Linked DNA regions of Verminephrobacter eiseniae EF01-2. The main gene of each other region encodes a partner of the protein of the gene in region 2 in a complex. Links are inferred from orthologs where the notes say so. Each region holds a gene or a part of one and is shown on either strand. Other genes may lie near its edges.

Region 1 (6,208 bases), 1.1 Mb from region 2 along the record:
TTGGCTCGCCGTACAAGGGCGGCAGTTGCATCGGTCGGTGCGTGAATGAGCAGCGTCGAGCGTGCAGCCGCTGCGGGCTGCCATGCCAACTGGGGAAATACTCCGGTTGGCACCTGTTCAGTCAGCTTGTGACGGTGAGCGCCATCTCGCAGGTTGCGGACGAAGTGCACTAGCGCCGTCGGCGAAACGAACCCAGGAGAGGTGCTTGGCCGGAGGGCTGAGTAGCGCCCCAGTACGGTGACGCTGTGAATCGCGAGTTTTCGAACTTCCGCTTCAACGGCTTCGCGTACGACCATTCCTCAAGCCTCGCGCGCGACATGTGCCACTCTGGGCGCACCTATCAATGAGAAGAGATCATAGTTTTCGCGTCTTATGGGCCTCAATTTCGCGTCTTATGCCTAGCTCTACACCGTTCAAACGTCGATGTTCCCCGCCCTGAGCGCATTCATCTCGATGAAGTCCCGCCGTGGCTCGACCTCATCGCCCATCAGCATCGTGAACACGCGATCGGCCTCGATGGCGTCGTCGATCTGCACGCGCAGCAGGCGGCGCACGCTCGGGTCCATCGTCGTTTCCCATAGCTGCTCGGGGTTCATTTCGCCCAGGCCCTTGTAGCGCTGGCGGGTGGTGGTGCGCTCGGCTTCGCTGATGAGCCATTTCATGGCCTGGCGGAAGTCGCTGATTTTTTCTTCCTTTTGCTTTTCCGCCTCGCCGCGCATGGCCTTGGCGTTTGCGCCGAGCAGGCCGCGGAAGGTTTCGGCGGCTTCGGCCAGGGCGGCATAGTCGGCGCCGTGCACGAAGTCTTGCGTGATCGCGCTGCTCTTGATGTTGCCGTGGTGGCGGCGGCTGATGCGCAGCAGGGGCTTGTCGGTGCGGGCGTCGAACTCGCCCGTCACTTCGGCCGGGGCGCCGGTGGTGTGCAGCTCGCGCAGCTTGGCTTGCAGCGCCACGGCGCTGGCCTGGGCATCGGCCAGGCTGCCCAGCCGCAGGCGCACGCCGTCGGCCATTGCGCGCAGCGCTTCTGCGTCCATGAAGTGGCTCAGGCGGGCGATCACGCTTTCGGCGCTCTGGTGCTTGCGCGCCAGTTCGGTCAGGGTCGCGCCGCTCAGCACGGCCTGGTCGGCGTTGCCGGTGAGCACGCTGGCCTGGTTCAGCGCAATGCGCAGCAGGAAGTTGTCCAGCGCCGGGTCGTCCTTCAGGTACAACTCCTCTTTGCCGGCTTTGACCTTGTACAGCGGCGGCTGGGCGATGTAGATGTGGCCGCGCTCGACCAGTTCGGGCATTTGCCGGTAAAAGAAGGTCAGCAGCAGGGTGCGGATATGGGCGCCGTCGACGTCGGCGTCGGTCATGATGATGATGCGGTGGTAGCGCAGCTTGGCGGCGTCGAAGTCGTCGCCGCCGGCGCTGCCGCCGGCCTTGCCGATGCCGGTGCCCAGGGCGGTGATCAGCGTCAGGATGGCGTCGCTGGTCAGCAGCTTTTCGTAGCGGGCTTTTTCCACGTTCAGGATCTTGCCGCGCAGCGGCAAGATGGCCTGGAATTTGCGGTCGCGCCCCTGCTTGGCAGAGCCGCCGGCCGAGTCGCCCTCGACGATGTAGATCTCGCACAGCGCGGGGTCTTTTTCCTGGCAGTCGGCCAGCTTGCCGGGCAGGCCCAGGCCGTCGAGCGCGCCCTTGCGGCGCGTCATTTCACGGGCCTTGCGGGCGGCTTCGCGGGCGCGGGCGGCGTCCACGATCTTGCTGCAGATGATCTTCGCGTCGGCGGGCTTTTCCTGCAGGTAGTCGGCCAGCAGCTTGCCCACGATGTCTTCCACCGGGGCGCGCACTTCGCTCGATACCAGTTTGTCCTTGGTCTGGCTGCTGAACTTGGGCTCGGGCAGTTTCACGCTCAGCACGCAGCACAGCCCTTCGCGCATGTCGTCGCCGGTGACTTCGACCTTGGCCTTCTTGGCCATTTCGGTTTCTTCGATGTACTTGTTGATGACGCGGGTCATCGCCGCGCGCAGGCCGGTCAGGTGGGTGCCGCCGTCGCGCTGGGGGATGTTGTTGGTAAAGCACAGCACCTGCTCGGCGTAGGCGCTGTTCCACTGCATGGCCACTTCCACGCCGATATGCGTGCCGGGGATGCCGCCATAGGTCTCGGCCGGGCGCTCGCCGGTGGCGTAAAACGAGTTCGGGTGCAGGGCGGTCTTGCCCTTGTTGATGAATTCGACGAAACCGCGCACGCCGCCGGCGCCCGAGAAGTCGTCTTCCTTGCCGCTGCGCTCGTCTTTCAGGCGGATGCGCACGCCATTGTTCAAAAAGGACAGCTCGCGCAGCCGCTTGGCCAGAATTTCGTAGTGGAAGTCGCGGTTTTCTTTGAAGATTTCGGCGTCGGGCAGAAAGTGCACTTCGGTGCCGCGTTTTTCGGTCGCGCCGGCGAGCTTCATCGGCGAGACGGCGACGCCGTCCACGGTGTCGAGCAGGCGGTCTTGCACGAAGCCGCGCGCAAATTCGAGCTGGTGCACCCGGCCTTCGCGGCGCACCGTCAGGCGCAGCCATTTGCTCAGCGCGTTCACGCAGCTCACGCCCACGCCGTGCAGGCCGCCCGATACCTTGTAGCTGTTTTGGTTGAACTTGCCGCCCGCGTGCAGTTCGGTCAGCGCGATTTCGGCCGCGCTGCGCCTGGGCTCGTGCTTGTCGTCGAACTTCACGCCGGTGGGAATGCCGCGACCGTTGTCGGTCACGCTGATCGAGTTGTCGGTGTGGATGGTCACCACGATGTCGTCGCAGTGGCCGGCCAGGGCTTCGTCGATCGAGTTGTCCACCACCTCGAACACCAGGTGGTGCAGTCCGGTGCCGTCGCTGGTGTCGCCGATGTACATGCCGGGGCGCTTGCGCACCGCCTCCAGACCTTCCAGGATGGTGATGGCGCCTGCGTCGTAGCTTTCGCTGGCGCCCGCCTGCCGGGTGTCGATCTTTGGCAGGGCAGGCCCACCAGTGCCGCCGGGTGCGGGCTCGGGCAGGGGGTTGTCAGCGGTCATGTGGTGGGGCCTCGGGATCCGTGGAAAGCGCGCTTTTCACTGTGTTCGATGAGATTCGGGCTGGCTGCGGGTGGCTCATTGCACAGCTACCGGCGGCCATGTCCATGGTGGGTGGCGCCGGCTGGTTGCCGGCAGCCAGGGTGTCGGCGGGACGGCGCACGACTAGATGCGCATCGGCATCACGACATACTTGAAGTTGTCGTTGGCGGGGATGGTCAGCAAGGCCGAACTGTTGCCGTCGGCGAACGCCAACTGCACCATGTCCTGCTCCATGTTGGCCAGTGCGTCGATGAGGTAGGTCACGTTGAAGCCGATCTCGATGTTGTCGCCGGCGTAGTCGACATCGAGCTCGTCGACGGCCTCCTCCTGTTCGGCGTTGCTCGATGCCACGCGCAGCGCGCCGGGCTCCAGGTTCAGGCGCACGCCCTTGAACTTGTCGCTGGTCATGATGGCCGTGCGTTGCAGGCTGGTCAGCAAGGCCGCGCGGCCCAGCGTGACGCAGTTGTGGTGGTTCTTCGGGATCACGCGGTTGTAGTCCGGGAACTTGCCCTCGACCAGTTTGGTGACGAACTCCATGCCGCCAAAGGTGAATTTGGCCTGGTTGCTGGCAAACTGCATCTCGATGTGGGGCCGGTTGTCGCCGTCCGCGTCGCTGAGCAGGCGTTGCAGTTCGAGCACGGTCTTGCGCGGCAGGATGACTTCCTGCTTGGGCACTTGCACGTCGAGCGTGGCGCAGGCGAAAGCCAGGCGGTGGCCGTCGGTGGCGATCAGCGACAGTGTTTGGCCCTCGGCCACGAACAAGATGCCGTTGAGGTAGTAGCGGATGTCCTGCACGGCCATCGTGAACGAGACCTGGCCCAGCAGGCTCTTCAGGGTCTTTTGCGGAACGCTGAACACCGGGCCGAACGCGGCCGATTCCTGCACCAGCGGGAAGTCCTGGCCCGGCAGGCTGTGCAGCGTAAAGCGGCTCTTGCCGGCCTTGAGGATGAGCCTGGACTGGTCCGACTCCAGGCTCACCGTCTGCTCGCCCGGCATGGTGCGCAAGATGTCGATGAGCTTGCGCACGCTCATGGTGGTCATGCATTCGCCGGTGTCGCCGCCAAGCTCGGCCGTGGTGCGGATCTGGATTTCCAGATCGCTGGTCGTCAGTTGCAAGGCATTGCCGGTCTTGCGGATCAGCACATTGGCCAGGATCGGCAGCGTATGGCGGCGCTCAACGATGCCGGCCACGGATTGCAAAGCCGCGAGAACCTTGTCTTGTGTCGCTTTCAGGACAATCATGTCATCAACCTCTGGAGTTTTTCGGGACGCTGCGCGACCCGCCATTTTGCCTTGTTGCGCGGCGCTCTTTTCCGGGCCGCTGCCGGCCGGTGTTTTCAACCTTTGAGCGTTTGTTCGAGCACATGCAGTTGCTGGTTCAGTTCGGTCAGTTGCTGGCGCTCGGCGGCAATCTTGCGGACGGCGTGCAAAACGGTGGTGTGGTCGCGCCCGCCAAATGATTCGCCGATTTCGGGAAGGCTCTTTTGCGTCAGTTCCTTGGTCAGGTACATCGCAATCTGGCGCGGGCGGGCAATGCTGGCCGGGCGCTTTTTGCTGTACATGTCGGCGACCTTGATCTTGTAGTAGTCGGCCACGGTCTTTTGGATGTTCTCCACGGAGATCTGCCGGTTCTGGATCGACAGCAGATCGCGCAGCGCCTCGCGCGCCAGTTGGATGGAGATTTCCTTCTGGTTGAAGCGCGAGTAGGCGAGGATCTTGCGCAGCGCGCCTTCGAGCTCGCGCACGTTCGAGCGCACGTTCTTGGCCACGAAGAAGGCCACTTCCTCGGGCATTTCCGTGCTTTCTGCCTGCGCCTTGTTGATCAGGATGGCCACGCGCATTTCCAGCTCGGGCGGCTCGATGGCCACCGTCAGGCCGGAATCGAAGCGCGACACCAGCCGCTCGTGGATGTTGCTCAGCCCCTTGGGATAGGTGTCGCTGGTCATCACCAGGTGCGATTTCTTGGTCAGCAGGGCCTCGAACGCATTGAAGAACTCTTCTTGCGTGCGGTCTTTGTTGGCGAAGAACTGCACATCATCGATCAGCAGCAGATCGAGCGAGTGGTAGCGCTCCTTGAACTCGTCGAACGTGCGCCGCTGGTAGGACCTGACCACATCCGAGACAAACTGCTCGGCGTGGACGTAGAGCACCTTGGCCTGCGGGCGGCTGGCCAACAGGCGGTTGCCCACGGCGTGCACCAGGTGCGTCTTGCCCAGGCCCACGCCGCCGTAGACGAACAAGGGGTTGTACAGATGCCCCGGCATGCCGGCCACATGCATGCCGGCCGAGCGCGCCATGCGGTTGGCCGAGCCTTCGACCAGCGTCTCGAACGTCAGCGCGGCGTTGAGCCGGTGGCGCAACGCCTGCGGCGCCTCGTCGCGGCCGGCGCTGGCCGATTCGGCGCCCGGCGCGCCGGGCGGCCCGGATGCAGAGGGCCGAGGAGTGTGCGCCGTGCGGGCCACCGATTCACGCGGCACCAGCGCCAACTCCAGGGCCATCGGCTGCCCATACAAATCTCCGAGCAGCGCCGTGATTTGGCTGGCGTACTGGGCGCGGATCCAGTCGAGCTTGAAGCGGTTGCCCACCAGCAGGGTGATCTTGGAGAAGTCCTGCGCCACTTGGGCGACCAAGGGCTTGATCCAGGTGTTGAATTGCGCTTCGGGCAGGTCCCGCGCCAGTTGCTCTGCGCAGGCCTGCCACAGACCCTGTCCGGCGCTGCGTTCGTCGGCGGCATTTGCACCGGGCCAATGCAGAGGCGGGGGCGGGCTGTGGGTGAATTCCTCGGTCATTGCAGGGGGCTCGTCGTTGTGGATAAGGGCCGTGGCGCCGGGCGCCGGATTGTAATCTTGTCAAGAAGTTATCCCCAATTTCGGGACGGCCGGCATCCGGGGTGGATGGGGGTGAGCGAGGGTCGATCAGAGCAAGAAACGCCGCAAAAGGAAAGCAGGAATTGCATTGTCAGCCGCCGGCAAGCCTGCAATAATCGCCGGTTTTCCTGCCCTGCGTCAGGGTGATACGACTGACCGGCAGTGACAGACGGTGGCAGGGCGGTGACAGGGCGGCAGGGCCTGCCATGGTGGCTGCCTTGCAGGGCCTTGGACGACGGCGATATGCAAAAGCCATGCGCGTGCAAGCGTGCGAAAGCGTGC
Region 2 (7,596 bases):
CTTCGTCGGATTTTGGAAGACCATGGCCGATTCGGTGCGCCTGATGCAAGGCGGCATGGTGGGCGTGCAAAGCATCTGGTCCCCGGCGCTGACCGCGCTCGCCGCCGAAGGTGTGCCGGTGATCGAGGTGGCCCCGCGCGAGGGCTATCGGGCCTGGCATGGCGGGATGTGCCTGTCGCGGCACCTCAAGGGCCGCATGCTCGACGTGGCCTACGACTATCTCAATTGGTGGCTTTGCGGCTGGCCCGGCGCGGTGATGGCGCGCCAGGGCTACTACATGGCGGCATCGCGCAGGGTGCGCGACTGGCTCTCGCCGCAGGAGTGGGACTACTGGTACGAGGGCAAGCCCGCCGCCTGCGATCTGCGCGGGCCCGATGGCCGCATCGTGGTCCGTGCCGGAACATTGCGCTCCGGTGGCTCGTATTGGCGCAAGGCGAGCCGGATCGCGGTCTGGAACACGACCATGGACGAGCACAACTACATGGCGCGGCGCTGGAAGGACTTCATCGACGATGCCGGCATCGATGGCGCCGCGCAGTGAAGGCGGCAGCCCGTCAAATGTCTTGCAGCAACGGGTAGGGCAGCGGCGCCAGCGTCAGTGGCTGCGCCGTTGCGGCGCCCACCTGCAGGGCCTGGTGCGCGGCAGCGATTTGCAGCGACACGATGGCATCCACGCCACCGCCGGGCGCAGCGGCCGCCTGCACGACGGTGCCGCAAGGCTGCGTCAGGTCGGTGGCAGCAAACACTTCGGCGCCGACGGCGATATCGGCCTCGGCATGCGCGATATAGGCGCGGCGCTTGAGCGTGCCGCGGAACTGGCTGCGCGCCACCACCTCTTGCCCGGGGTAGCAGCCCTTCTTGAAGCTCACGCCGCCCACGGACTCGTAATTGAGCATCTGCGGCACGAAGACCTGGGCCACGGGGCTGCTCAGCGTGGCCACGCCGCTCGCCACCTCGCTCCACAGCCACAGCGCGGTGGCGAGCGCGGGGCCTGCCGGTGGCGGGTCGCCGGCCGGCGCCACCCACAGCGCGCGGGGCTGGTTTGCCGCGGGGTACAGGTGCACCAGGCTGGCGGCGCCGATGTCGGCCTTGCTCCAGGCGGGCTGCGCGCCGCCGGCAACGGCCGCCAGTGTGTCGCCCGCCAGGCCGTAGAGGGCAAAGTCGGCGCTGGCGTCGGTCAGCCGGGCCTTGGCGCGCAGCACGAACATGGACAGGCGCGCCAGCGTGGCCGGGAGCAGATCGCGGCTGCACAGCAGCAGCCATTCGTCGGGGCGCCGCAAGCCGATGAAGCTCGCCTGCATGCGCCCTTTGGCCGACAGGAAGGCGGCCAGGCGCGCTTGCCGCATGTCGAGCGAGGAGAAATCCTGGGTCAGCTGGCTGTGCAAAAACGCGCCGGCATCTTCGCCCGCCACGCGGATCACGCCGAGATGGGACAGCGCAGCGATGCCGTTCAAGAGGTCCGTCATCGCTCAATTATGATGCCCGCTCCGATTCAGACAGGCGGCTAGGGTTGTGCGGCGTTTACTGGCTTTGATGTGCTTCGTATTGCTGGCCTCGGGGGGCCTGGCTTACTGGTGGCTGCACCAACCGCTGTGGACGGGCGCCCAGGCGCTGGAGTTGGCCATCGAGCCTGGCGCCACGGCGCGCGCCGTGGCCCGCGCCGTGGCGGCGGCCGGCGCGCGCACCGATGCGCGCCTGCTGTACGCCTGGTTTCGTTTCTCGGGCCAGGGCCGGGCGATCAAGGCCGGCAATTATGAGATTGCCCCCGGCACGACGCCCATTGCCTTGCTGCAGAAATTGGTCCGGGGCGAAGAAGCCCTGCGCACGCTGACGCTGGTCGAGGGCTGGAACTGGCGCCAACTGCGCCAGGCGCTGGCCCGGCAGGAGCAGCTCAGGCCGGACAGCGCCGCGCTCGACGACCAGGCGCTGATGGCGCAGATCGGTCGCCCGGGGGTGGCCCCCGAGGGGCGGTTCTTCCCGGACACCTACACCTACGCCAAAGGCTCCAGCGACCTGGCTTTGCTGCGCCGCGCGCTGCACGCGATGGACCGGCAGTTGCAGGCCGCCTGGGCCATGCGCGCCGCAGACACGCCGCTGCAATCGGCCGAGCAGGCGCTGATTTTGGCCAGCATCGTCGAAAAGGAAACCGGCCGCGCCAGCGACCGCAGCCAGATTGCCGGCGTTTTTGCCAACCGCCTGCGCGCCGGCATGCTGCTGCAAACCGACCCCACGGTGATCTACGGCCTGGGCGAAAAGTTCGACGGCAACCTGCGCCGCCGCGATCTGCAAGCCGACACGCCCTGGAACACCTACACCCGCGCCGGTCTGCCGCCCACGCCGATTGCGATGCCCGGCAAGGCCGCGCTGCTGGCCGCCGTGCGCCCCGAGGCCACGCGCGCGCTGTACTTTGTCGCCAAGGGCGATGGCGGCAGCCATTTCAGCGCCTCGCTGCAAGAGCACAACCGCGCCGTCAACCGCTATCAGCGCGGGCCGTAGCAATGCCGATCCCACAGGGTCGAAAATGCCCGCCGATGGCCACCACTGATGGCCGCAGATTCAACCCGAGATCAACCCGAGATTTCCGATGTCACGACCCGGCCTGTTCATCAGCTTCGAAGGCATAGACGGCGCCGGCAAGTCCTCGCATGTCGAGGGCCTGGCGGCTGCTTTTCGCGCCCAGGGCCGCAGGGTCACCGTCAGCCGCGAGCCGGGCGGCACCCCGCTGGCGGAAAAGCTGCGCGCGCTGCTGCTGGCCGAGCGCATGGACGCGCTCACCGAATCGCTGCTGATCTTCGCCGCCCGCCGCGACCACCTGCGCCAGGTCATCGAACCCGCGCTGGCGCGCGGCGACGTGGTGCTGTGCGACCGGTTTACCGACTCGACCTTTGCCTACCAGGGTGCCGGACGCGGGTTCGACCACGAAACGCTATCCATACTCGAGCGCATGACGAATACGGCAGCAGCGCACAAGGATGGTTTGCTGCCTGAGCCTGAACTGACGCTGTGGTTCGACCTGGCGCCCGAACTGGCCGCCGAGCGCATGGCTGGCGCCGCGCACCGGCCCGACCGCTTCGAGGCCCAGCCCGTGGAGTTCTTCCGCCGCGTGGCCCGGGGCTACGCCGACCGCGCCGCCGCAGCCCCCCGGCGCATCGTGCGCATCGATGCCGCGCAGGAGTGCCACCGGGTGCGGCAGCAACTGCGCGACGCGCTGGTGTGCAAAGGCTGGCTGGCGCCCATGGTGACCCCCCAAGGAGGGGCGCAATGAGTGCCGCCGGCGCCACGGCCCTGGCGCCCTGGATTGCCGCGCAGCGCAGCCGCTTGCTGGCCCAGCGCGGCCATGCCTGGCTGCTGCACGGGCCTTCGGGCCTGGGGCAGTACGCGCTGGGCATGGAACTGGTGCGCGCCTGGTTATGCGATGCGCCGATCGCGCCGGGTGACGTGCCGATCGCGCCGGGCAATGCACCCGCCGCGCAGGGCGCCGCCTGCGGCCAATGCGGCAGTTGCCATGCCATCGATGTGCGCACCCATGCCGACCTGTGCGTGCTGATGCCCGAAGTGCAGATGATGGCGCTGGGCTGGCCGCTGTCGGAAAAAGCCCAGGCCGAGATCGACGACAAAAAGCGCAAGCCCAGCCGGGAGATTCGTGTCGAGGCCATGCGCGACGCGCTGGAGTTTGCCCAGCGCACCGCCGGCCGTGGGCGGGGCAAGGCGGTGCTGGTGTACCCGGCCGAACAGATGAACCAGATCACGGCCAACGCGCTGCTCAAGACGCTGGAGGAGCCCCCCGGACAGATCCGCTTCGTGCTGGCCAGCGAGGCCGCACACCTGCTGCTGCCCACCATCCGCAGCCGCTGCCTGGGCCACGCCATGGTCTGGCCGGCGCCCGTTCAGATGCAGGCTTGGCTACAGGCGCAGGGCTTGGCGCCAGAGGCGGCCGCGTCGTTCCTGCGCGCCGCAGGCGGTCGGCCCGATGATGCGCTGGCGCTGGCGCAGTCCGGCCGCAGCCCCCAGGCCTGGGCCAGCCTGCCGCAGGCCATGGCGCGCGGGGAGGTGGCAGCGCTGGGCGACTGGACGCCGGCCCAGGCAATCACTGCATTGCAAAAGCTCTGCCATGACCTGCTGGCAGCCAGTGTGGGCGCAGCGCCACGCTACTTTGCGCCGGCAGACCTGCCCCGGGTGCCGCCGCTGGCGGCTTTGACCCGCTGGTCGCGTGCGCTGGCCAAGGCCGCGCGCACCGCAGACCACCCGTTCAATGCCGGATTGATGCTGGAGGCGCTTGTCGCTCAGGCGCGAAACACCCTACACTCCAAGCATTGAGCCGCCATCGACCCCCATGAGCAATCCATCGACCACGCCGGCCGCGCCCCGCCCCAGCGTGATACAACTGGCCATCAAGGAAAAGCCGGCCTTGCATATGGCCTACATCCCCTTGTTTACCGATGGGGGCATCTTCGTGCCCACCCACAAGGACTACAAACTCGGCGACGATGTCTATGTGCTGCTGACGCTGCCCGATGACACGCAGCGCTACCCGGTGGCCGGCCGCGTGGCCTGGGTGACCCCGGCCCGGGCTGCGGGCAACCGCACCCAGGGTGTGGGCATACAGTTTCCCAAGGACGACAAGTCGCGCCAGCTCAAGCTCAAGATCGAGACCCTGCTAGGCTCGGCGCTGGGGTCCGATCGCCCGACACAGACCATCTGATACAGACCCGATCCCCCAGCCCGTCGCCGCTGCCCCGTGCCGACCCGCGCTGGCAGGTCGGCGCTGTCGTTTCGTCACCGCATGTTCACTGATTCGCACTGCCATCTGGACTTTCCCGAACTGCGCGGCCAACTGCACGCGATCCGCCAGGCCATGGCGCAGGCACAGGTCGATCGGGCTTTGTGCATTTGCACGACCATCGAGGGATTCGACGGCGTGCACGCGCTGGCCATGGCCCACGACAACTTCTGGAGCACGGTGGGCGTGCACCCCGATAACGAGGGCGTGACCGAGCCGAGCGTGCAAGACCTGCTCGAACGCGCCGCCCTGCCGCGCGTGCTGGCCATTGGCGAGACCGGCCTCGATTACTACGGCATGCAAGAGCGCAAGGGCGGGCGCAGCATTGCCGACCTGCAGTGGCAGCGGGAGCGCTTTCGCACCCATATCCGTGCCGCCCGGGCCTGCGCAAAACCCTTGGTGATCCACACCCGCAGCGCCGCCGAGGACACGCTGGCCATTCTTCGGCAAGAGGGCGAAGACGGCGCCGGCAACCGGGCCGGCGGGGTGTTTCACTGCTTTACCGAATCGCTGCCGGTGGCGCGCGCGGTGCTCGATCTGGGCTACTACCTGTCGTTCTCCGGCATCGTGACCTTCAAGAACGCGCAGGAGTTGCGCGCCGTGCTGGCCTTCGTGCCGCTCGGCCGCATGCTGATCGAGACCGACAGCCCCTATCTGGCGCCCGTGCCCTACCGGGGAAAGACCAACAGCCCCGCGTACCTGCCCCATGTGGCGCGCCAGGTGGCGGACACCAAGGGCATCACGCTGCAAGCGGTGGCCGAGGCCACCAGCGGCAATTTCGACCGTTTGTTCAGGCCGTGAGTGACGGCGGCACCCATGCAGCGGCGTTCTGCGTTGACAGCCATGGCCCTGGGGCTGCTGGCCGCGCGCACCCGGGCGGACTCCTACGAGGACTTTTTTGCCGCCATCGCGCGCGATGACGATGCGGCCATCACGGCGCTGCTGCGCCGGGGTTTCGACCCGAACATGCGCGACCCCAAGGGGCAGGTGGGTCTGACGCTGGCGCTGCGCGCTGGCGCCAGCCGGGCCTTTGCGGCATTGCTGGCAGCGCCCCGGGTGGACGTGCAGGCGCGCAATGCCGAAGACGAAAGTCCGCTGATGATGGCCGCCATCAAAGGCCATGTGGCCGCCGTCAAAGCCCTGCTGGCGCGCTCTGCCGATGTGAACAAAACCGGCTGGGCGCCGCTGCACTATGCGGCCTCGGCCGGCGCGCCCGAGCATCTGCTGATCATCGGGTTGCTGCTGGAAAACCATGCCTATATCGACGCCGCATCGCCCAACGGCAGCACCCCGTTGATGATGGCCGCGCAGTACGGCTCGACCGAGGCCGTGCAACTCTTGCTGCAAGAGGGGGCCGACCCCGCGCTCAAGAACCAGTTGGGCTTGAGCGCCATCGACTTCGCGTTGCGCGTGGGCCGCGTCGATGCGGCCGAAAAAATCGCTGCCGCGATACGGCAGCGCCAGCCCGACCGGGGCAAGTGGTGAGCCGGCCCGGCATCACCCCGGCATCACCCCGGCATCACCCCGGCATCACCCCGGCATCACCCCGGGCCAGGCCATTGCCGCCAGCGGGCCGGGCCTGCAGGCGCGCATACAGGCCGCCGCGCGCCATCAATTCGCTGTGCGTGCCTTGCTCGGCGATGCGCCCGCGCTCCATCACCACCACCCGATCCGCATGTTCTATGGTCGACAGCCGGTGCGCAATGACCAGCGTGGTGCGTCCCTGCATCAGGCGCTGCAGGGCCTGCTGCACCAGCCGTTCGGACTCGGTATCGAGCGCCGAAGTCGCTTCGTCCAGAATCAGGATCGGCGCATCCTTGTAGAGCGCGCGCGCAATCGCCAGCCGCTGGCGCTGCCCGCCCGATAGCTGCGCGGCGTTGTGCCCGGCCACCGTGTGAATCCCCTGCGGGAGCGCGGCCACATGCTCGGTCAGATGGGCCGCAGCCAGGCACTCGTGCACGCGCTTTTCGTCGACGGCCCGGCCCAGCGCCACATTGCAGGCAATGCTGTCGTTGAGCAGCACCACATCCTGGCTGACCATCGCAAATTGCGCCCGCAGCGCACCCAGATCCCAGTCGGGCAAAGCCTGTCCGTCCAGCAGAATCCGGCCCGATGTCGGCAGCACGAAGCGCGGCAACAGGTTCACCAAGGTGGTCTTGCCGGCGCCAGAGGGGCCGACCAGGGCGACGATTTCACCGGGCTGCACGCGCAAACTCACGCGCTCCAGGGCCGGCGCACGCTCCGGGCCAAAGCTCACGCTCACGCTGTCGAGCGTGAGCGCGCCCTGGGGGGGTGGCTTTGGCGGCTTTGGCGGGTCTGACGGCTGCGCCTGCCCTGCCGGCTGCGTGCGTTGTGTGCGTTGCGCCCGATACGGCCCGCCGGTTTCGGCGCCGGTCTCCTCCAGCAGGCCCAGGCCGCGCTCGAGCGCGGCCACGCCGCGCGTCACCGGGCTGGCCACATCGGCCAGGCGCCGGATCGGCGCGATCAGCATCAGCATCGCCGTGATGAACGAGACGAAGCCGCCCACGGTGACATCGCCGGCATCGCCGGCGCTGTGGCTTTGCCACAGGGCGATGCAGATCACCACCGACAGCGCGGCCGCTGCCAGCAACTGCGTCAGCGGCGTCATCGCGGCCGAGGCAATCGTCGCCTTGATCGCCAAGCGCCGCAGGCCCTGGCTCAGGCCGGCAAAGCGCCGGGCCTGGCCGGCCTGCGCACCGTGCAGACGGACGATGCGGTGCGCCAGCACGTTTTCTTCCACCACATAGGCCAACTCGTCCGTGGCCTGCTGGCTGCTCTTGGTCAACCGGTACAGC
Region 3 (6,145 bases), 540 kb from region 2 along the record:
GGCCGTGGCGCGCAGTTTGATGAAATGAGGCCCGTTCGCCGCGCCTGCGGCTCCTGGTGTCGCGTCACCGATCATCTGTCGGTCTGCGCTGGCCATCGGAGCGCATCGCGGCGTTGCATCGCTTGCCAATACGCTCGGTAGTCGGCCCTGCAAATTCTCTGCGACCCGCATGAATGCTGGATTTTTGGCTCTTTGTGGTCCACCGAATCTCCCAGGATTCGTTGAACAGGCAGCTGATTCCTGAGAGATTTGCGCAATGCCCGAGCCCACCGACACGGCTGATTTCTTCCGCTCCCGTCTGGCCGAGATGATCGACTTGCGCCACCCGCTGGCGGTGCTGGCGAGCCGTCTTCCCTGGACGCAGATCGAAGCGGCACTGGCACCTTATTTCGCGCGTCGGGTCCGTGCCGGTCGAGTTCTGGAACACGACGATCTCTTCGGCCCTTCGCTCCAGGTCGCGGGCGCCGGTGTCGCCGCCGCGGGCCGCCCGCGTCTTCCCCTGCGCCTCATGGCCAGCCTGCTGTATCTGAAGCACGTCTACAAGCTCAGCGACGAGGAACTGGTCGAGCGCTGGGCCGAGAACGTGCAGTGGCAGTTCTTCAGCGGCATGACCTTCTACGAGCCACGCCTGCCCTGCGACGCCACCCAGATCGGGCGCTTCCGCTCGATCCTGGGCGAGGCCGGTGTCGAGGAACTCCTGAAGGCCACCATCGACACTGCGGTGGCCTCCAAGGCGATCAAGCCGGCCGAGTTCGAGCGCGTGATCGTGGATACCACCGTCCAGGAGAAGGCCATCGCCCACCCCGTGGACTCCCGCCTGCTGGAGATCGCCCGCGCCAAGGTGGTGGCTGCCGCCAAGCGCGCGGGCATCGCGCTGAAGCAGACCTTCGCCAAGGAAGGCAAGAACCTGCGCCGCAGGGCTGGCGGCTACGCCCACGCCAAGCAGTTCAAGCGCTTGAAGAAGGTGCTCAAGCGCCAGCGCACGGTACTGGGTATCGTGCTGCGCGAAGTGCAGCGCAAGCTTTGCAAGTTGCCTGCGACATCGGTGCCTGCCGTCGATCGCTTGCGCGCACTGATGGGCCGCGCCGAGCGCATTCGCACCCAGCGCCCGAAGGACAAGAACAAACTCTATGCATTGCACGCGCCCGAAGTTGAGTGCATCGGCAAGGGGAAGGCGCGCCGGCCTTACGAGTTTGGCGTGAAGGTCAGCGTGGCCGTCACGCACAAGCAGGGGCTGGTGGTCGGTGCGCGCAGCTTCACGGGCAACCCGTATGACGGCCACACGCTGGCCGAGCAACTCGAGCAGGTCAAGATCCTGACGGAGGACACGGGCGCCAGCCCGAAGCAGGCAGTGGTGGACCTGGGGTTCCGGGGCGTGGACGCAGCCAATCCGGGCATCCAGATCATTCATCGGGGGCGCTTCAAGTCCTTGACCGATGCCCAGCGCCGCTGGCTCAAGCGAAGGCAGGCGGTGGAGCCCACCATCGGACACCTGAAGCACGACAACGGGATGGATCGGTGCTGGCTGCAGGGTGCCACCGGTGACGCGCTGCATGCAGTGCTGTGTGCGGCGGGCTACAACATCCGCTGGCTGCTGCGCGCCATCATGCGCCTCGGGCTCAAGGGCCTTTTATTGCGCCTGATCGCCTTGCTGCGCACGCTCATCGGCGTCCCCCACTTCTTCGCATCCAACGAAATCACGCCATCACGCGCCGCCGCGCGGTTCGCTGCGATAGCGAAATGAATTTCGCAGGTCCGACTCGGTATGGGCTGCGCGATGCGCCTTGCGCTGCGCTCCGATGGCTGCGCGCAGCCTGCGACATCTGATCGGTGACGCGACACTGGCCTGCCGGTCAACGGCGATCGACCAGCGCATGGGCGATCGTGCCCAGGTCCACATACTCCAGTTCACTGCCCACCGGCACGCCGCGCGCCAGCCGGGTCACATGCAGCCCCTGGCGCTTGAGCGCCTGGCTGATCACATGGGCCGTGGCTTCGCCCTCGGCATGGAAGTTGGTGGCCAGGATCACTTCCTGCACCCCGCCCTCGGTGGCGCGCGCGATGAGTTTTTGCAGGCCGATCTCCTTGGGGCCGACGCCGTCGAGCGGGCTGAGCCGCCCCATCAGCACGAAGTACAGCCCTTTGAAAGCCCCGGTGCGCTCCAGCGCTGCCTGATCGGCAGGCGTCTCGACCACGCACAGCCTGGTGGCGTCGCGCCCCGGGTCCAGGCAGGTGCGGCAAGTCTCGGCTTCGGTGAAGGTGTGGCAGCGCGCGCAATGCTGCACCGACCCCAGCGCGTCGTGCAGCGCCTGCGCCAGCGCCTGCCCGCCGGCCCGGTCATGCTGCAGCAGATGAAATGCCATGCGCTGCGCCGACTTCACGCCCACCCCCGGCAAACGGCGCAGCGCCTGTATCAGCGCATCGAGGGCGTTGCTGGAGGACATGCGGCGTGCGCGCGCCTTCAGAACGGAAATTTCATGCCGCCGGGCAGGCCCGGCATACCGGCGGTGAGCTTGCCCATCTTCTGCTCCGAAGTTTCCTCGGCCTTGCGCACGGCGGCATTGAAAGCCGCCGCCACCAGGTCTTCCAGCATGTCCTTGTCCTCCGCCAGCAGGCTCGGGTCGATGCGGATGCGTTTGACATCATGCTTGCAAGTCATCAGCACCTTCACCAGGCCGGCGCCGGATTCACCTTCGACTTCGATCAGCGCCAGTTCGTCCTGGGCTTTTTTCAGGTTGTCCTGCATTGCCTGGGCTTGCTTCATGAGGCCGGCGAGCTGTCCTTTGTTGAACATGGGGGTTTCCTTTTTGCTGGAGGGTTCATGCAGGTTTGACGCTGCCCGGCACGATTTTCGCGCCGTGCTCGCGCATCAGCGACTGCACATAGGGGTCGTTGGCCACGATGGCCTGCGCGCGGCGCTGGCGTTCGGCGGTGGCGGCGGCATTGCGGCGGGCGGGGCTGTCGCAGACGACGCCCAGCTCGACACGGATTTGGCTGGCATGGCCTGCGGCCTGTAGCGCGGCGCGCAGCCGCTCGCGCGCCGTGGGTTGGTTCAGCGACTCGCTGTCGACGCGCAGCAGCCAGTGCCCGTCGTCGCGCGCCAGCAGTTGCGATTGCAAGGCCAACTCGCGCGCCAGCGCCGTGATGGCCTCTGCGGCCAGCAGTTCCTGCACGGTGGCATGCCAGATGTCGCCCTCTTCGGTCGGGGTACAACGCTCCGATACAGGCGCTGGCATGGACGCGCAATGCGGCGTGGGCTGCAAGCGGGCTCCGGGTTCGGGTGTCACCCGCACCGGAATGGCTACGAATTCAGGCGCATTCTGCAACGGTGCTGATTGCACCGCAGCGGCACCGGACTTCTCGGCACCGGCCGGGTCGAGCAGCGCCGGCGCAATGGTCTGCGCTGGCGCCACAGGGTCTGCCGGGGTGCTCGCAGCCGCAGCAGCAGCAGCCGGTGCCGGTGCCGGTGTTGGTGCCGGGACCGGCACGGATACCGGCACCGCGCCCGAAGGGGCGGCTTCAGGCTGGTGCAGGCTTTTTTTTTCGCTCGGCGCGCCGCCGGGCTTGAAGGCCAACAGGCGCAGCAGCACCATGGTCAGCGCCGCGTATTCGTCGGGCGCAAGCCCCAGTTCGCCGCGCCCGTGCAGGCACAGGCTGTACAGCAGATGGGTTTCGTCCGCCGGCATTGCGGCGGCCAGCCGGGCGGTTTCTGCCGCCTCGGGATCTTGCGCATCCACTGCGTCGGCCTGCTGCGGCACGGCCTGAAGCACTGCCATCCGTTGCAGCACGGCCGCCATCTCTTCGAGCGTGGATGCGGCCGACAGGCCGTTGAGCCGCAACTCCTGCGCGGTTTCGACCACCGCCCGGCCATCGCCTTGCGCCAGCGCATCGATCAGCCGGAACACATACGAGCGGTCGACCGCGCCCAGCATCTGGCGCACGGCGGCTTCTTGCAACTGGCCGCTGCCAAAGGCGATGGCCTGATCGGTCAGCGACAGCGCATCGCGCATCGAGCCGCGCGCCGCGCGCGCCAGCAGTTGCAGGGCCTGGGGCTCGGCGGCCACCTGTTCGGCCGCCAGCACCTGCACCAGGTGCGCGTGCACGGTCTGCGGCGCCATGGGGCGCAGGTTGAATTGCAGGCAGCGGCTGAGCACCGTGACCGGCACCTTCTGCGGGTCGGTCGTGGCCAGCACGAACTTGAGGTACTCGGGCGGCTCTTCCAGCGTCTTGAGCATGGCGTTGAACGCCGTGTTCGTGAGCATGTGCACCTCATCGATCATGAAGACCTTGAAGCGCCCCTGCACCGGCTTGTACACCGCCTGCTCGAGCAGGCTTTGCACCTCGTCGACGCCCCGGTTGGAGGCGGCGTCGAGTTCGGTGTAATCGACGAAACGGCCGCTGTCTATGTCGCTGCAGGCCGGGCAGATGCCGCAGGGCGTCGCGGTGATGCCGCCCTGCCCATCCGGGCCCTGGCAGTTGAGCGACTTGGCCAGGATGCGCGCCACCGTGGTCTTGCCCACGCCGCGCGTGCCGGTGAACAAATAGGCATGGTGCAGGCGCTGCCGGGTCAGCGCATTGCTCAGGGCCTGCACCACATGCTCTTGCCCCACCATTTCGGCGAAATTGCGCGGTCGGTACTTGCGGGCGAGCACGAGGTAGGACATGCGCCCGATTCTACGGCCCGGGCAGCGCGGCAGCGCAGCCCGGGCCGGGCGCGCAAAACAGGACTGGCCTGCGGCTACAATCGCGGCCGACGGGCCTGCCCGCATGGTAAAGCGGCCAACCGGGTCAGGTGGGGAACCAAGCAGCCCTAACTGTGGAGTCAGTGCCGGGGCCAGGCTCGTCAACCAGATGAAAATCACCTTTTGCTGTACCGGCACCCAGGCCGGGCCCTGGTTGCAAGGGCTGGCCGCCGCACTGCCACAGGCTGACATCAGCCTGTGGCAGCCCGGTGCCCCGCAGGCCGACCATGCCGTGGTCTGGAAGCCGCCGCAACAGTTCATCGACGAGCAGCCGCGGCTCAGAACCTTGTTCAACCTGGGCGCGGGCGTGGATGCGCTGCTGCGCCTGCGCCTGCCGCCCGCAGCGCTGGTGGTGCGGCTCGATGACGCGGGCATGGCGGTGCAGATGGCCGAATATGTGTGCCATGCGGTGATTGGCCATTTGCGCGAGTTCGATGCCTATGCGGGCCAAATGCGGGCCGGGCGCTGGGACGACCTGCGCCCGCCGCGCCGGCGCGCGGATCTGCCGGTGGGCGTGATGGGGCTGGGGGTGTTGGGGCAGCGGGTGGCCGGCGCGCTGGCGCAGTTCGAGTTCCCGGTCAATGGCTGGAGCCGCTCGCGCAAGACCGCCATGGACGGGGTTCGCACCTTCAGCGGGGCCGACGGGTTCGATGCATTTCTGGCGGCCAGCCGCGTGCTGGTGAACCTGCTGCCGCTCACGCCCGATACCGTGGACATCATGAACCGCACGACCCTCTCGCGGCTGCAACCGGGCGCCTATGTGATCAATGTGGCGCGCGGCGCGCATCTGGTCGATGAGGATCTGCTGGCGCTGATCGATAGCGGCCATATCGCCGGCGCCACGCTGGATGTGTTTCGCAGCGAGCCGCTGCCCGCCGACCATGCGTTCTGGCGCCATCCCCGGATCACCGTCACGCCCCATATCTCGGCCCGCACATTGCGCCAGGAGAGCATTGCCCAGATTGCGCACAAGATCACCACGCTGGAGCAAGGCGGGGCCGTGGCCGGGGTGGTGGACCCGGCGCGCGGCTATTGACGCGATGCGGCTTGGCCGGGTGACAGGCGGGCGCTGGCCAGGCAGGGCCGAGGCGGGCGCACCATGGTCACGCCGGCAGCGCCTGCCCGCTGGCCCGGGCGCTGCGCGCCGCTCCTGGTCGGGGCGGTCTTGGTCGGGGCTGCTTTACCGCCATTGCCGGATGTCATCGGCCGTGGCCAGCGGCCGGCCCAGCGCTTGCGCGACCTGCACGGCCTGGCGCACCAAGGCGGCGTTGTCGGGGGCGATGCTGCCGTCCTTGCACAGCAGGTTGTTTTCAAAGCCCACGCGGGCATGACCGCCCAGCGCTGCGGCGGCTGCGATGCAACTGTTTTCGGTGGCGCCGAAAGCGCAGACCGCCCAAGGCTCG

The links. Proteins that work in one complex are often made in the same cells at the same time.
Region 1: the proteins of VEIS_RS04950 (region 2) and dnaN are in contact, whole or in part, in a cryo-EM structure (PDB 8GIZ), measured with the Escherichia coli proteins. The link is inferred for Verminephrobacter eiseniae EF01-2 from one-to-one orthologs.
Region 3: the proteins of VEIS_RS04950 (region 2) and dnaX are in contact, whole or in part, in a cryo-EM structure (PDB 8GIZ), measured with the Escherichia coli proteins. The link is inferred for Verminephrobacter eiseniae EF01-2 from one-to-one orthologs.

Annotation. Positions count from the first base shown.
Region 1 is NC_008786.1:133-6,340, reverse strand. The notes cover bases 2,243-5,224. They hold dnaN (DNA polymerase III subunit beta), read right to left. Parts: upstream 4,302-5,224; coding sequence 3,183-4,301; downstream 2,243-3,182. Other genes in these bases: dnaA (chromosomal replication initiator protein DnaA), read right to left, coding at 4,397-5,224; gyrB (DNA topoisomerase (ATP-hydrolyzing) subunit B), read right to left, coding at 2,243-3,020. Outside these bases: more of gyrB, read right to left, coding at 414-2,242; more of dnaA, read right to left, coding at 5,225-5,848. UniProt on the Escherichia coli protein: Confers DNA tethering and processivity to DNA polymerases and other proteins. Acts as a clamp, forming a ring around DNA (a reaction catalyzed by the clamp-loading complex) which diffuses in an ATP-independent manner freely and bidirectionally along dsDNA.
Region 2 is NC_008786.1:1,115,330-1,122,925, forward strand. Bases 2,361-5,289 are described here. They hold VEIS_RS04950 (DNA polymerase III subunit delta'), read left to right. Parts: upstream 2,361-3,261; coding sequence 3,262-4,317; downstream 4,318-5,289. Other genes in these bases: mltG (endolytic transglycosylase MltG), read left to right, coding at 2,361-2,496; tmk (dTMP kinase), read left to right, coding at 2,585-3,265; VEIS_RS04955 (PilZ domain-containing protein), read left to right, coding at 4,334-4,702; VEIS_RS04960 (TatD family hydrolase), read left to right, coding at 4,784-5,289. In the rest of the region: VEIS_RS04930 (ABC transporter substrate-binding protein), read left to right, coding at 1-541; CAF17-like 4Fe-4S cluster assembly/insertion protein YgfZ, read right to left, coding at 555-1,466; more of mltG, read left to right, coding at 1,534-2,360; more of VEIS_RS04960, read left to right, coding at 5,290-5,581; VEIS_RS04965 (ankyrin repeat domain-containing protein), read left to right, coding at 5,597-6,265; VEIS_RS04970 (ABC transporter transmembrane domain-containing protein), read right to left, coding at 6,300-7,596. UniProt on the Escherichia coli protein: Part of the beta sliding clamp loading complex, which hydrolyzes ATP to load the beta clamp onto primed DNA to form the DNA replication pre-initiation complex.
Region 3 is NC_008786.1:574,170-580,314, forward strand. The notes cover bases 2,243-5,161. They hold dnaX (DNA polymerase III subunit gamma/tau), read right to left. Parts: upstream 4,665-5,161; coding sequence 2,820-4,664; downstream 2,243-2,819. Other genes in these bases: recR (recombination mediator RecR), read right to left, coding at 2,243-2,444; VEIS_RS02480 (YbaB/EbfC family nucleoid-associated protein), read right to left, coding at 2,462-2,794; VEIS_RS02490 (2-hydroxyacid dehydrogenase), read left to right, coding at 4,852-5,161. In the rest of the region: VEIS_RS02465 (NAD(P)/FAD-dependent oxidoreductase), read left to right, coding at 1-28; VEIS_RS02470 (IS5-like element ISVei5 family transposase), read left to right, coding at 257-1,744; more of recR, read right to left, coding at 1,854-2,242; more of VEIS_RS02490, read left to right, coding at 5,162-5,778; VEIS_RS02495 (BKACE family enzyme), read right to left, coding at 5,923-6,145. UniProt on the Escherichia coli protein: Part of the beta sliding clamp loading complex, which hydrolyzes ATP to load the beta clamp onto primed DNA to form the DNA replication pre-initiation complex.